DNA from 3 places in the Heyndrickxia sp. FSL W8-0423 genome. Region 1 is predicted to be linked to each of the others. Evidence: riboswitches for the same ligand, from Rfam matches in the RefSeq annotation. Region 1 holds a riboswitch; each other region holds the start of a gene.

Region 1 (5,121 bases):
CACAAAATCGCCCCAATGTCTATTTTATATAAATTTAATCAATCTGTACATCATGACAAAAGTAGGGTTTTTTATTAGGAAAAAGCCTTCATATGATTCATCTGCATATAACATTAAGTTTAATTATATATTTTTTAAATAGAACAAAAATTCTACGTATTTTGGTAAAATATAATCCAAATGAACTAATGTAACAATGATGGAGGTGATGGTGTTTGATAAAAAAGTTTTTGCAAATCTTTTTAATAGTAGTAATCATCTTTTTAGTGACTAGTCTTCCATCCATGTTTATAGTTAGTAACAATCATGGAGAGGCATACCTACAATTTCATCCCGAAGTTATGATTATGAATATTCCAGTGTTTTTTACGTCCTTTCAAGATGGAACTTTTGGCACATACAGTATAAATGGTATCTCACACTCTGTACTAAACGATATTCAATCATTTTCGATAAACTCGGGAATTCTTTTATTTTCAAGCATCTTAGTTGCTTTATTATTTTCTCTTAGCTTTGGTGTATTCTTAAGTTCCTTAAAAATCACAAAACTGTTTCGTTGGATTATAAATATATTTTCCCTAGTTCCAGATTTTATCATTATTATTTTATCGATTGCACTTGCTGTTGAATTTTACAAGTGGACAGATATACGTGTAATTACGTTGTCCCCATTTTCCGATTCAGTCAATCTATGGTTTCCGATTGCCATCCTTTCATTAATGCCAACATTTTATTTATTTAAAATGATTTCTGCTAGATATATAGAAATAACCGGATTGGACTACATAAGAACAGCCGTAGGCAAAGGACTGAATAGACACTATATTAATAGCCGGCATATATTGAAAAACTTAATTCCTTATATTTTTGCTGATTTAAAAAAAGCCATATCATTTACAATAGGAAATTTATTTATTATCGAATATTTGTTTAATATAAAAGGATTAACCATTTTTATTTTTGATGATTATCAATTTCAGAAAGTCTTTTTATCATTATTAATCTTATTGACCATTGCAACTCTTTGCTATTTGTTTATCAAATTACTTTTCTATTTTATTGAGCGGGTGTTTATCAATGCATGAAAAAAGAACATGGAATCCATATTTAATCATCAGCGTAATTATGGTATTTTTTTTATTCGCAATATCAATAGTCGGTCCATTGTTTGCCCCACATAAATTAACAGACAGTATTACGATTTATCAATATGGGGAAAAAAATATGGCATTTCCACCGCTAGCCCCCTTTACATACAAAGAATATCCGTTAGGAACAGACAAATGGGGATACGATTTACTTACATTACTAATTTATGGTGCAAAATATACTGTCTTTATTTCAATTTCGATTGCCTTATTAAAAATTGCTCTTGGTTTAGGAATTGGATTATTTACAGGGATAATGAAAAAGAGGCTCCACATTTGGGAGTCATTTGAACATTCTTTATCGTATATTCCATCGTTTTTAATCATTTATTTCGTTTTGTGGCCGATTTCTTTTAATCCAACTATTAAGCCTATATCATTAATCGTATTATTTATCATCGTATCGACCATAATCGGATTTCCGAGTGTAGCCGCATCGATTCGGGAAAAAACGATACAAGTGTATCGCTTGCCTTTTATTGAAGCCGCCATTACGACAGGGTCTTCAAAATGGAAAATAATTAAGCGCCACATCATTCCACATTTAATAGAAGATATTGTTATATTATTTGTTCTCGAAATTGTTACCGCAATCACTGTGATGGGACAATTAGCATTATTTAATATTTTTATAGGAGGAACGAAGCTAGAAACCTCACCAACTTTATATCATTCGATTACGAAAGAATGGGCTGGTTTAGTAGGACAGGCAAGGGATCATTTGTGGGGAAATCAGTTCGTTCTTTTCATTCCATTAGTATGCTTACTGTTTGCGATTGTATCATTTCAACTTTTAGCCGTTGGATTAAAAAAACATTATAACCGCAGATATCAAACAAGTCAGTGGATTTAGACGACCATCCTTAATAATTGCAAAATAATATTGCAAAGGAATTCATAAAAATGAGGTAGTTTATTATTCCAGTAAATCATTTCACTTGAAAAAATGATAAAAATAAAGTAATATAACAATACAAGCTGCATTGTACGTATTGATAATAAAGTTTTAACCTTTAAGCTGTAACAGGGAGTTTTATATTGAAACTGGAATGACAAGCTTTCGCCTACATGGCATGGAAGACAAGCAAGAACGTTTCTGCAAACACCCACTTTGAGGAGTGGTGGTTTAAAACTTTCTTAATACTCATACGGCAAAGGCGGCCTTATAAATGACAACTTCCAAATCAGTTTCCAATCGGGAACTGGTTTTTTTATACAGAGAATAATGTATGGAATTATATAATAAGAACCAAATTTTAAAAAGGAAAATTATCCTTTCTTTTTATCTAATTTATGCTAACATATACATAAATGAATAATTTTATCGCTAGGGGAGTCTAAATAAGACTGAGACAGAGATGTTCTGGACCCTTTGAACTTGATCCAGTTTATGCTGGCGTAAGGAAGTGGGAGTAAGAGATATAATCAATTCTGCCCATCTAACTGCTTACGATGGGCTTTTTTGTGTACAATTTCATAATTTTTTCTGCTAGGGGAGCCATAGGCTGAGAGATATCATTGATTGAAACCCTTTGTACCTGATCCGGATTATACCGGCGTAGGGAAGCGGTCTAAATAGCTATTCTGTATTTTCTAGTTACAGTTGTTATTGCCGCTTTCTATTGAGGAAGGCGGTTTTTTTGTTGGAGAAAGAAAAGCTTCCTCACAAAAATCAAATGATGGAGGTGTGTAAAGATGAATAAGTTAAAAAAAATGACGATAACTGCAGTTATTATTGCGATAACTACTTTAATAAGTAATATCGTTTTTATCCCAGTGGGATTTGCAAAAATTTTCCCTATCCAACATATGGCTAATGTATTAACCGCTATCCTATTGGGTCCGTTTTATTCAATTGCACAAGCATTTATCGTGTCAATCATCCGAAATTTCACAGGAACCGGCTCCCTATTTGCTTTTCCCGGAAGTATGATTGGTGCATTTCTATCAGGCTATTTGTTTATGAAAACAAGAAAGCTTAGTTGGGCGTTTACGGGTGAAGTTATTGGAACTGGCATTCTTGGGGCACTCGCAGCATATCCAGTAGCAAGGCTACTATTAGGAAAGAATGTAGCTTTATTTGGATTTATCCCTTCATTTATAGTTAGTTCCTTTGCAGGAGCACTAATTGCCATATTTTTAATGAAAGTATTATTACGAAATCAAACGTTTGGAGGAATCATTCATGAAAACAGCACTTACAATCGCAGGATCTGATTCAGGAGGTGGAGCTGGGATCCAAGCAGATATTAAAACATTTTCTTCCTTAGGTGTGTTTGGAATGTCGGTTATTACTGCAGTTACCGCCCAAAACACAATGGAAGTAAAATCTGTACAAATGATTGATTCACAAATAATCAGTGATCAAATATCTGCTATTTTCGACGACATTCATGTTGATGCAGTTAAAATTGGAATGCTCGGAACAAAAGAAAATATTGATGTGGTTGCAAAGGAATTGAATATATACCGTACAGAGCATATCATCCTCGATCCAGTCATGATATCAAAAGGTGGTCACCATTTATTACAGCAAAATGCGATAGATGCGTTAAAAGAAAAATTGCTTCCAATGGTGACATTAATTACACCTAATATACCTGAGGCTGAAAGTTTAACAGACAGAAAGATTTGTACGATTGAAGACATGTATACTGCCTGCCTCAAATTACAGGAACTCGGTGCCAATAAAATTTTATTAAAAGGTGGCCATTTAGAAGGGGATCCAAATGATTTATTTTTTGACGGACATCACTTTACATGGTTGCCAGGGAAGAGAATTCATACGAAAAATGTTCATGGAACAGGGTGTACGTTATCTTCAGCTATCACCGCTTTTGTTGCTCAGGAAGAAACCCTGTTGAGTGCAGTTAAGAAAGCAAAAGATTATATTACAATAGCAATTCAACATAGCTTAGAACTTGGCAGTGGACATGGTCCAACAAATCATTTTTACCATTTATATGAACGTGCTGGACTAGTAGACAATAAATAGCGGAGGGATTCCAATGGAAATTTCAAAAATGACACGGTTAATTTCATTAGTAAAAGAAAAAAAACCACTTATTCACCATATGACAAATGTGGTAACTATAAATGATTGTGCTAATGTCACACTTGCAATCGGAGCTTCACCAGTAATGGCTACAGAGATTAAAGAAGTGGAAGATATGATTCAACTAGCTGATGCACTAATTATCAATTTAGGAACGATTCATGATGTTGTTTTCGAATCTATGCTACATGCAGGGATTGCTGCTAATAAGAAAGGAATTCCAGTTATATTGGATCCTGTCGGTGTTGGCGCAACAAGTTATCGAACAGAACGATCTATGGAACTATTAGAAAAAGTAAAGATGGCTATCATCCGTGGGAATAGCAGTGAAATACATACATTAATTGGTGGTACAGGTGGAACAAAAGGAGTCGACGCGGGTGAAGGATCTGTACCATCGATTGAAATAGCTCAGCAAGCTGCCAACGCTTTCCAATGTGTTATTGGCATAAGCGGCAAAGTAGACGTTGTATCAAACGGAAGTAAGAACTATTATCTATCAAATGGGGATGAAAGATTAACAAGAATAACAGGAACAGGATGTATGTCTACTTCACTCATAGGCAGTTTTTCTGGCGTAACATCTGATTATTTAGGTGCCGCCATCACGGGAATGTCAATTATGTCACTTTCAGGGGAACGTGCAACGAAACACTTGGCAACAGATGGAGGAATTGGAACATATAAAATAAAGCTGATGGATGAAATCTATCGAATGAATGAGGAAGTTTTTGCTAAAGAGGTGAAAATTCATGAATGTTAATTACAATCTTTATTTAGTTACCGATGAACGAACCCCAATAGGCGAACTTTTATCAATTGTTGAAGAAGCTGTGCAAGGTGGTGTGACCATCGTTCAACTTCGTGAAAAGAATAGCGATGGACTCACATTTTATAAAAAAGCAAAACATTTAAAAG
Region 2 (5,121 bases), 1.7 Mb from region 1:
GTGTATTTTTTTAAAAGCTGTATTCTCCCTTTTATCCCTTTCTCCCAATGAACGCCTCGAATTCGATGGGCATTTCTAATAATCGTAAATTCATCCTTTAATAAAGGTAAAAACTGATAGCCTGCTAAAATTCCGTAGGCAAGCTTAGGGGGAAGTTTACATTGTTGAATCAGACTTAACATAAATTTAGTTGTATCTGTTGTTAATATAAACATTAAAGACAAGGCAGCAAAACAAAGAACACGTAATCCAAGTGCCAGTCCAGTATTCAGTCCGTAATCAGTAATCTCAAAAGGACCTAATTTAGCATAAGTGACGAAACTAGTATTACTTGGTGGATTCGAAAATATTGTTGTTGTCCACACATACCCAAAGGCAATGATAAAAAACGGTACAAATCGTATACACCATTTTTTCATCCCTACTTTACCAAAAAGAAATGTGATTAAGACCGTAAAAGACAAGTAAAGCAACGGAGTTAAAGGGTCAAATACAAAAGCTAAAAGGACAACAGAGACCAAAACGACAATTGCTTTTATACTAGGATTTAGTAACTGAAGCCGCAATTGGTTCACCCCTTATCCCATATGTATTCCAAATTGAATATAATAATGGATTTTCAAGGTTTGCTTTCTCCACAATTTCACTATTTTCTAAAAATAGCTCATGAGGTGTTCCTTGAAACACTACTTCCCCTTCGAAAAGAACGATGACTTGATGAGCAAATTTCGCCACAATTTCCATATCATGAGTCACCATCAACGCCGTCATCCCAATGTTCACTCTCGATTGAATAATTTTCATCATTTCATTCGTCGCTTTCTCATCCTGTCCAAAGGTTGGCTCATCTAAAATAAGGAATTCCCGTTCATCCACTAGCATCGTAGCTACACTTAAGCGCCGCTTTTGCCCTTGACTTAATATGAAGGGATTATGATCCTTTAACCGAAGTAAACGAAAATCTGAAAGAATATTAGCTACCTTAGAATCGATATCTTCTATTTTTTTCATTCTTGGACCAAAGGCTACTTCATCAAATACTGTATCCGCTATAAATTGATGCTCCGGATTTTGAAAAACGTAACCAATTGAATCCAACCTCACCTTTTCATCCAAATCTTTGAACAATTTATTCCCATAGAAAATCTCCCCTTGCTGTTCCTTAAGAAGTCCCGCCAACATCAAAGTTAATGTAGATTTACCCGCACCATTCGGACCTACAATCGCTGTCCATTCACCCTTATTTATTGATAAATGGATATTTTTTAAAATTTGTTTCTCCCCCCGGGAAAAGGAAACGTGTTTCATTTGGATTAACGGCGGTGTTGGGAAATCATTTACTGCCTGTAATGGAAAAGAAGTGTCTACCTCATCTAACTCTTCCATTAATTCATCCACTGTTAATGGATAAAAGTTTTCTCGCACCTGTTGACCGAATAGTGTCACCTTTGGGAGGCATATTCCAAGATCTTTCATATCATCAAAATGATGAACCAATCCTTTTTTCAATGAACCATCGTACATTAGTTGTCCGGATTGTGTAAAAACAAGGGTGCGATCAATAAAAGGAACCCAATAATCAAGTTTATGCTCTATGACGATGAGAGAAAAATTCATTTCTCTTTGCAATCTATCAATCGTTTCAGCAAAATCTTTTGTTGCCACCGGATCGAGCAAAGCAGTAGGTTCATCTAAAATCATCAATTCGGGTTCCATTGCCATCACACATGCAAGTGCCAGCTTTTGCTTCATTCCACCTGATAGGGTAGAAATATGAGCTTGTCTATACTTCTCTAAACCAACTAATGAAAGAGACCATTCTATTTTTCGTATCATTTCTTCTTTAGGTAATTTTATATTTTCTAAGCCGAATGCGATTTCATCCTCTACAGTGAGCATACAAAATTGGGAATCAGGATCTTGAAATACGACGCCAATTCGGCTGCTTAATTGTCCTGGTTTATAAGACTGAATCTCTTTCCCAGCATATTTAATACTCCCAGTCCTGTCCCCTTCAATTGAATTTGGAATCAGCCCGTTTAAACAAAGTGCTAACGAACTTTTGCCGGAGCCACTTGGTCCTAATAATAGAAGTTTTTCACCTTTATTTATGGAAAAGGAGATATTGTTTATAATCGATTGCTCCTCATAAGATAATGAAAGATTCCTAACTTCTAATAAAGGTTCCCGTATCTCCATTTCAATCACGCTACTTTTCTCTTTTTCATCTCTTTGCCTAATGGCATTCCATTAAGCACTCCTGTTTTTGCCAATCCTTCACTTATATACTTACCTAATAATCCCGCAAGGAGCGCACCAGAAACCATTCGTATCGCTAGCATGGATAAAACATACGATGGTGATAGTGTTGCAAATCCAGAGATAAAATACCCCCAAGCAAAACTAAATATCGCTGAACCAACTCCGGCAAGCATTAACACCCATGTTGAATAACGCTTCCAGCCAGTTGCGGCAAACACAACCTCAGCCCCTAAACCTTGGATCATTCCAGAGATTAATAGTCTTGGACCAACTGCATTCCCTATTAAAATTTCCACAAATGCGGCGATCGTTTCCGCCAAAACTGCTGCACCTGGCTTGCGAATAATATTTGCAACAATGATAGAAACGATAAACCATATCCCAAATATCGGTTCATAACCGATCGGTCCGACTAACCCAAAGAAAATATTCCCTACTTGGGTAAATAATAAATATACGATGGCAAAGACAATTCCTAACACTGACATCACAACAATTTCCCGCAGACTCCATTTAGACATCACTTTTTCCCTCCTTATTTCTTTTTCCTCGAAGGACTATTCGCCGAAATATTGACTGTCATTGTTACGTGCTTAACTTTTTCCTGAGTATAATTAAATGCATGCTCGAGTGTTGTAAACACATCATGCGCATCGCCGTCCAATCTGCTGGCATAGTGAATTCCTCCAGTAAATGTGTTTTGTTGTTTGGCGATATCCACAACATCTGCAATGATTTGCATATAGTTTTCATTATTCATCGGATATAATGCAAATTGGGTAGGTGCTTCAAGATGAATATTTTCAACTTTTTCCTTATTCATCCGAATATCGTCCTCGGACATATACACGTCTCCATCTGAATCCCCTGGACATCCTATTGAAAATGTTCCATTTAGTACTACATGTTTTTCAGTATTAGCCGCAATTAAATAGATAGCTTTTGCAACGTCAAACACATGCTCCATTTTCCCACGGATTACTGTACTAATATCATCCGTTTTCACCCATACTTTAGTGGTGTCGACCCGTTGAAGCGTAGATAAAATAATATCTACAAATTCATCCGCCATCGGATAAAGGGAAAAACGAAAACCTACAATTCTACTTGTTCCACATACTTCTGTCATAACCATTCTCCTCTCTTTTTTTGGAGAATAAAAAAACTGCATCTCTTGGAAGATGCAGTAGTATACGAATAGATGCAAATCAATGAATGATTTTACACCAATACTACTACACTTCCCCACGCTAGTATTATCTAGATCGGGTAATAAGGGATCGGAACGCACTTCCACGTTCACATCTCAGCTTTTTCAGCACCCCTAGTGTAGATAGGTCATATGCAGTTTTATTATTCGCCCTTATCATACATGACAAAAAATCATGTGTAAAGTTACTTTAGCATTATTTGTTTATTCTCAGCATACCAAACTATTCTAGGAAAATATCCATAATGCAATTTCATTCAACAAAGTGATAAAATATACAACTTTCTATTTCCATTCTTTCCGGTTTATGATATCTTTATATAGTTATTAATATAATTTTTTATTTATAAATATCCATTAATTTTATTCGAAGTTGATTGGAGCGGAAGGTGCTCGCTTTCCGCGGGCGGTTCGGGAGCCTGTTTAGCTCCGGCGGCTATCGACTAGCGAACTTCCGGTCACCTCCCTACGATAAGTCATCATCGATTCGTCCTTTAGGACTCATCGTGATTCCTTTATCTCAGTCGCTGCCCTCCAGTTCGTACGTCGATAAGCAAGCCGCCTATGCTTTTCGAACTCCTCGGCGCTTATCGCGCCTGCGGGGTCTCCAGTATACCGTTTTTCCCGCAGGAGTCTCGCACCTTCCGCTCCAATCAACAAGACGTCAAAATCAAGATTGAACTTTAAACAAAGCCATTAGTTTAAACATGGTTATTTTAAGGGTATGAATGGATTACGGAGGGTTTATATAGATGGAGAATCAAAATGGAGGATTACAACGTAGTTTAAAAGCACGACATTTGACGATGATTTCATTAGGTGGATCCATTGGTACCGGGCTGTTTCTAGGAAGCGGATCTGCTATTTACCAAGCAGGACCAGGCGGCGCACTGCTTGCCTATATGATAATTGGTGTCATGGTGTATTTTATTATGACGAGCCTTGGTGAACTAGCTTCTTTCATGCCAACAAGTGGGGCATTTAGCACCTATGCTACCCGCTTTATTGATCCAGCACTTGGATTTGCATTAGGGTGGAACTATTGGTACAGCTGGGCGATCACACTTGCGGCAGAACTTTCCGCATCAACATTAGTCATGAAATTTTGGTTCCCAGATAGTCCATCATGGTTATGGAGCGGACTTTTTATCTTGATTATTTTTGGACTGAATATTCTCTCTGTTAAAGGCTATGGCGAGGGTGAGTATTGGTTCTCTTTCATTAAAGTTGCTACCATCATTATTTTCATTATCGTAGGTATTTTAATGATTTTAGGTATTATGAAAGGCGATGCCATTGGCTTTAAAAACTTCTCAATTGGGGACGCTCCCTTTCACGGTGGCCTACTAGCAGTTATTGGTGTGTTTCTTACCGCAGGATTTTCTTTTCAAGGAACAGAAATTGTCGGTGTAGCTGCAGGTGAAAGTGAAAATCCGAGAGAAAATGTGCCTAAAGCAATCAAAAGTGTATTTTGGAGAATTCTTTTATTTTATGTACTTGCAATTCTCGTTATAGGTTTAATTATTCCTTATACAACAAAAACCCTGCAAAGCGAAGACATCATGGTCAGTCCGTTTACGTTAGTGTTCAAAAAGGCCGGACTCGCATTTGCCGCATCATTAATGAATGCAGTCATCTTAACAGCCGTT
Region 3 (5,121 bases), 790 kb from region 1:
AAGTATCCCTCATGAAGCGTTCGAACCATTTCAGAGAAATGATGGCTGTCCTGCCTACCATCCACGCATGATGCTTAAAATTATCTTATGTGCCTACACGCAATCTGTTTTTTCAGGGCGAAAAATTGAAGCCCTATTAAAAGACAGTATCCGTATGATGTGGCTAGCTCAAGGGCATGAACCAAGCTACCGAACAATCAACCGATTCCGTGTTCAACCAGAAGTGAAAAATTTAATTCGCCAATGTTTCGTCCAATTCCGTTGCCAATTAATTGAAGAAAAACTGATCGATCAAGAAGCAATTTTTATCGATGGTACAAAGATTGAAGCGAATGCAAATAAATTTACGTTTGTCTGGAAGAAGTCGATTGAGAAGTATCATCAAAGTTTAATTGAAAAGTCAAACCAGCTATATGATGAGCTTCTTGAGAATGAAATCATACCTGAAATCGAACGTGAAAGCGATGAACAGTTATCATTGGAAGAGCTCGCTCAATTGGTTCAAAAAGTGGATGATGTCGTAAACGAGTATGATAAACAAATTGAAGCATCATCGGATGTTCCAGAACGAAAAGCTTTAAGAAATGAACGCAAATATCCGAAAAAAGTGCGTAAACAGTTGATTGATTTTATCGTACGAAAACAGAAATACCAACGAGACCTTGAAATCTTTGGTACACGTAATAGCTATTCTAAAACAGATCCAGATGCGACATTTATGCGAATGAAAGATGATTATATGAAAAATGGACAATTGAAGGCTGGTTATAATACACAAATCGCAACGGAAGGTCAATATGCGCTTGCCTATGGATTATTCTCAAACCCAACAGACACACGTACGTTAATTCCCTTTCTAGATGAGATTGAGCAGGATTATTTCGAGTTACCGGAACACATCGTCACAGATGCAAGTTATGGTAGTGAAGAAAATTATAATGATATCCTTTTGAACAGAAAACGTGAAGCACTTATTCCTTATACGCTGTATATGAAGGAAAAAAAGAAAACCTACAAACAAAACCTATTCAATCCAGACAACTGGCCGTACGATGAAGAAACAGATACCTATACATGTCCAAACCAGAAACATCTTACATTTCACGATTATTCTGTCCGTACTGATCGTACAGGATTCCAACGGAAGTTTAAAATCTATGAGTGCGAAGACTGTTTGGGCTGCCCGTTCCGCCCCTCCTGTACCAAAGCAAAAGAAGGCAACAATCGAAAACGAATGGTGAATGAAAAATGGGAACAACAAAAAGAATATGTAAGAGCGAAGCTTTCAGAAGAGAAAACGAGTGCCATCTATCGAAAACGCAAAATCGATGTGGAACCAGTTTTTGGATTCTTGAAGGCTAATTTGCGTTTCACACGATTTTCCGTACGAGGAAAATCAAAGGTAGAAAATGAAATGGGCTTTGCATTAATGGCAGTGAATTTAAGAAAATACACTGCCCAACAACTAAGATAATAGAAGAATTACACGCAAAAAAAGAAAAAGGTGAATTTGAGTACACTCAAATTCACCTTTTTCACTAATTGAAGCTAGTTATGTCCCAGCCTCTTTAACTTTATTTTTTGATTTGGACAAGTCTTGGAGCAATAAATAAGATCATGACAACAAGTACTGAGCTTAAGACAAAATTGATCGACATATATGTTCCATTATAAATCAATGAATATAATGCAACCGGTTGTCCTTTCGGTGCATACGAACCGAAAAAGACAATACCTGTGTAGAAATGGGCAAGGAAACGTAATAAACTACCAAGAAAAACACCTAAGACAGTGTATGTAGTCCATTTTCCGATATTTCCATTTTCTATAGATGTTTTGATTTGCTTTGCAAAAATACCTGCTAAACCAATCACTGTAAAGGCGACAAAATAGTCGACAATCCCTTGTACCGGATGATAAAATACTGAAAATCCTGTTACAACTTGTAGCGTACCTAATATAAATCCAGTTAACAACCCGCCTTTTAAGCCCCAACGATAAGCCATTAAAAATATCGGTATCATAGCTAATGAAACGGATCCGCCTTCTGGCCAAATAGCCTTACAAATAAATGCTGAAACAAGGTCAAGCAAGTAAGCAAGTGCTCCGAGAACAGCAACTTCTACTAAAAACAATGTTTTTTTATTCATCTTATATTCCCTTCCTTTCTTTTCGTCTGAAGAGTGACTATGAAGGCTCGGAGGGAATGTAAAAACAACTGTATTGCGTTTTTTACACAAAAAAAGCAATACAGGACGGTTTAAGGAAATCGCTGCATTGCTTTCTATTCCATCAAACCACAGTCCCTGCGCTAGCATTATCTAACAGGTTCATAGGGTCAGAACTCATACGTTCACTCTCAGCCGATTTAGGCTCCCCTTGTGGGATTATATTTATTTAATAATACTAATTAACTATACTATTTTTTAATACCGTTTACAACTGATTTATCCATATTCTTAAAGATATTTATATGCTATTTTATGAAACTATAAGTACATTTATATAACTTTAACTTGGTATTATTTAAATATTTTGATATATTTTAGATGAAGAAATTTTTGCTAATTGTTATTTTGAAGAAAAGGGAGGTGAAAAAAATGATACCGCTTAGACAAGATATCGTTGCATTTTTTGATAAAAATATTGATAAAATTGTTGCGATTTGGAATGAACAATTGATAAACTCCAAGTCAAATCCTTTAAAATCCAAATTTTTCAATAAAGATACTTGTCATGATTTTCTTATTCAATCATTGTCAATATCGAAGGAAAAATTGGAGCACTTTTTAAAATCCCTTGCATCTAACTTTGCTAAAGAAAAACTTGATCAAAATATTGATTTAGGTGAAGTTACATATAATTTAAGTATTGGTAAATCAATAACTACTAAGTTTTTATACAATAATTATTTAAATGTAAACGATGTCAATGCCTATATTGACAAAATTAATTATGCTTTTGACAAATTATTGTTTTATGTTGTTACATATTATTCAAATGTTAAAGATCAAATCATTGATAAAAAAAATGAATACATAAATACAACACATCATGAACGTTTAACACTTTTAGGACAAATGACATCTAGCTTCGTTCATGAATTTCGTAATCCATTAACTTCTATTCATGGATTTGTGCAATTATTGCGTTCTGAAAATCCACAATTGCCTTATTTGGATATTATCTCTAACGAAATTGAGCAATTAAAATTTAATATCTCTCAATTTCTTATGCTATCAAAAAAAGAAATTGTGTCAATTGAAATGACCTCTTTTTCATTAAATGATTTAATTGAAGAAGTCTTATCCTTTTTGTATCCTCGTATTTTAGAAGTAAATGTTGATATCCAAAAACATTATTTGCATGAAATTAGCATTCATGGCTTTAAAGATGAAATAAGACAGGTACTTATTAATATTATTTTTAATGCGGTTGATGTACTGAAAAGCGTGAAGAATCCGATTATCCAAATTGAATTGGATATTACTGAAAACTCCGTTATTATAGACATAAGTAATAACGGACCAAAAATACCGGAAGAAATGGTTGACACTATTTTCGAGCCTTTCGTTACAACGAAGAAGAGCGGAACAGGGCTTGGTTTGTATGTTTCCAAAAATATACTTGAAAAACACGGTGGAACTTTAACTTGTCAATCTAATGACGATTGGACAACTTTTACAATAATCTTTCCAATATTATAAAAGGATGTATTCGTTGAAAAAGACTCCCTTTAAAATAGGAGTCTTTTTCAAAAGACAACGGCCTACCAGAAAAACCAAGGAAGAAGCGCTAAGCCAACTATGGCACCAAGTGCGACACCCCAGCCAAAGCCGCCCCAGCCCCAACCCCAACCATAACCGTATCCTCCATAATTCCTTTGTGGGAGTGGGCGTAAATAAACCATTCGATTATCAACTCGATGAATGATTCCTCTGTGCACTCTTCCATCACGCGTTCTTATTTCAACGGGCTTTCCAATATTTCTTGAACAAATATGGTAATGTGAAGCAGACATGTACTATTCACCTCCAAATATCCTTCCACACCATTTTATGGTCAAGTCACTTAATTGGAGTGGGACAATGGAGTAGGTTAAACGTTTGATTATATATAGAAAAGCGAAAGCGCCTTGGTCAGCCCCGACAAGCAAATGTTTTTCTTTTCTTAAAATAGGAAAAGTCCAGTCTTAAAAAAGACCGGACTTCTTTATTTTAACCTAATAAACATATGCTGCTCCTACAATGATAAGTAAGATGAACAATACTACGATTAATGCAAATCCTCGGCCTGCACCCCAGCCGACACCGTAGCCATATCCACCTACTGGATAACCACAACCGCCATACCACATAAGCTTCTCACCTCCTTTTCAAGTGAATTTATCCATCTTGTTCTCCTCTAATAGAGTCATAGCCAATTTCATGTAGCCGATTTGCAATTTCAATATGTCCTAAATGGTTTGGATATAAATTGTCACTAGTACACCAATTGTCCAATTTATCTTGTAAATGTTGCTGGAGATTTATCGTTTTTAAACATCGTCGATTTGCCCTACATTCAATATAGCGATTTATACGCTGTACCCATTTATCTGCTAAAGGATCATTAGGATACGGATTGTGCAAACCGAGAATAATAAGCATGTAGTTATCTTCTTGTTCCTCTTTCAAATCGCGTATCCCACGAATGATGTCATCAATTGTACTTCTACATTTTCTTGACTCATGAATAAACTCTTCTTCATTGCCCGTTTCATCATATTTTTTCTTTGCTGTTTGTAAATCTTGGTGTCCGGCAGATAAAACAATCATGTCACTTTGTTTAATGCTTCTCATTATATTTGGATCACTCAATGATTGGAGGATATCATTGGCATGATTATTTGCCGCTGCTACATTTGTAACAAACACCCTTTCTCTTAAATTCCGTTCTGCAAGACGTGCATGTCGATGTACAAAACTTGGAGATAAAAATGGTGCACCATGCCCTGCACATAGTCCGTCACCGATCGCGAGATATCTCATGTCACCCCTCCCTACCCATCAAAAGATAAATCCTTATTTATATTTATTCAGCTCTTTATATGTGGTAACTGTCCATATTAAAAATGGGCTT

What was found. A riboswitch is a leader RNA that binds a small molecule or an ion and turns the genes downstream of it on or off. The one in region 1 is predicted to bind thiamine pyrophosphate.
Region 2: linked by a shared signal. The riboswitch ahead of MKY81_RS06605 (YkoF family thiamine/hydroxymethylpyrimidine-binding protein) and the one ahead of thiW (energy coupling factor transporter S component ThiW) in region 1 are both predicted to bind thiamine pyrophosphate.
Region 3: linked by a shared signal. The riboswitch ahead of thiT (energy-coupled thiamine transporter ThiT) and the one ahead of thiW (energy coupling factor transporter S component ThiW) in region 1 are both predicted to bind thiamine pyrophosphate.

What each region holds. Positions count from the first base shown of each region.
Region 1 is NZ_JBBPBE010000001.1:2,976,015-2,981,135, forward strand. Features, by position in the region: gene MKY81_RS15130 (ABC transporter permease subunit) at 216-1,085, shown strand; gene MKY81_RS15135 (ABC transporter permease) at 1,078-2,001, shown strand; RNA gene ssrS (6S RNA) at 2,121-2,316, shown strand; TPP riboswitch at 2,468-2,570, shown strand; TPP riboswitch at 2,630-2,730, shown strand; gene thiW (energy coupling factor transporter S component ThiW) at 2,844-3,365, shown strand; gene thiD (bifunctional hydroxymethylpyrimidine kinase/phosphomethylpyrimidine kinase) at 3,334-4,143, shown strand; gene thiM (hydroxyethylthiazole kinase) at 4,157-4,966, shown strand; gene thiE (thiamine phosphate synthase) at 4,956-5,121, shown strand, end outside.
Region 2 is NZ_JBBPBE010000001.1:1,296,487-1,301,607, reverse strand. Features, by position in the region: gene MKY81_RS06620 (energy-coupling factor transporter transmembrane component T family protein) at 1-566, opposite strand, end outside; gene MKY81_RS06615 (ABC transporter ATP-binding protein) at 541-2,199, opposite strand; gene MKY81_RS06610 (ECF transporter S component) at 2,205-2,783, opposite strand; gene MKY81_RS06605 (YkoF family thiamine/hydroxymethylpyrimidine-binding protein) at 2,798-3,391, opposite strand; TPP riboswitch at 3,488-3,598, opposite strand; gene MKY81_RS06600 (amino acid permease) at 4,225-5,121, shown strand, end outside.
Region 3 is NZ_JBBPBE010000001.1:2,181,626-2,186,746, reverse strand. Features, by position in the region: gene MKY81_RS11070 (IS1182 family transposase) at 1-1,474, shown strand, start outside; gene thiT (energy-coupled thiamine transporter ThiT) at 1,575-2,150, opposite strand; TPP riboswitch at 2,286-2,390, opposite strand; gene MKY81_RS11060 (ATP-binding protein) at 2,601-3,707, shown strand; gene MKY81_RS11055 (hypothetical protein) at 3,770-4,021, opposite strand; partial or broken gene MKY81_RS21125 (YjcZ family sporulation protein) at 4,223-4,300, opposite strand; gene MKY81_RS11045 (GDSL-type esterase/lipase family protein) at 4,386-5,030, opposite strand.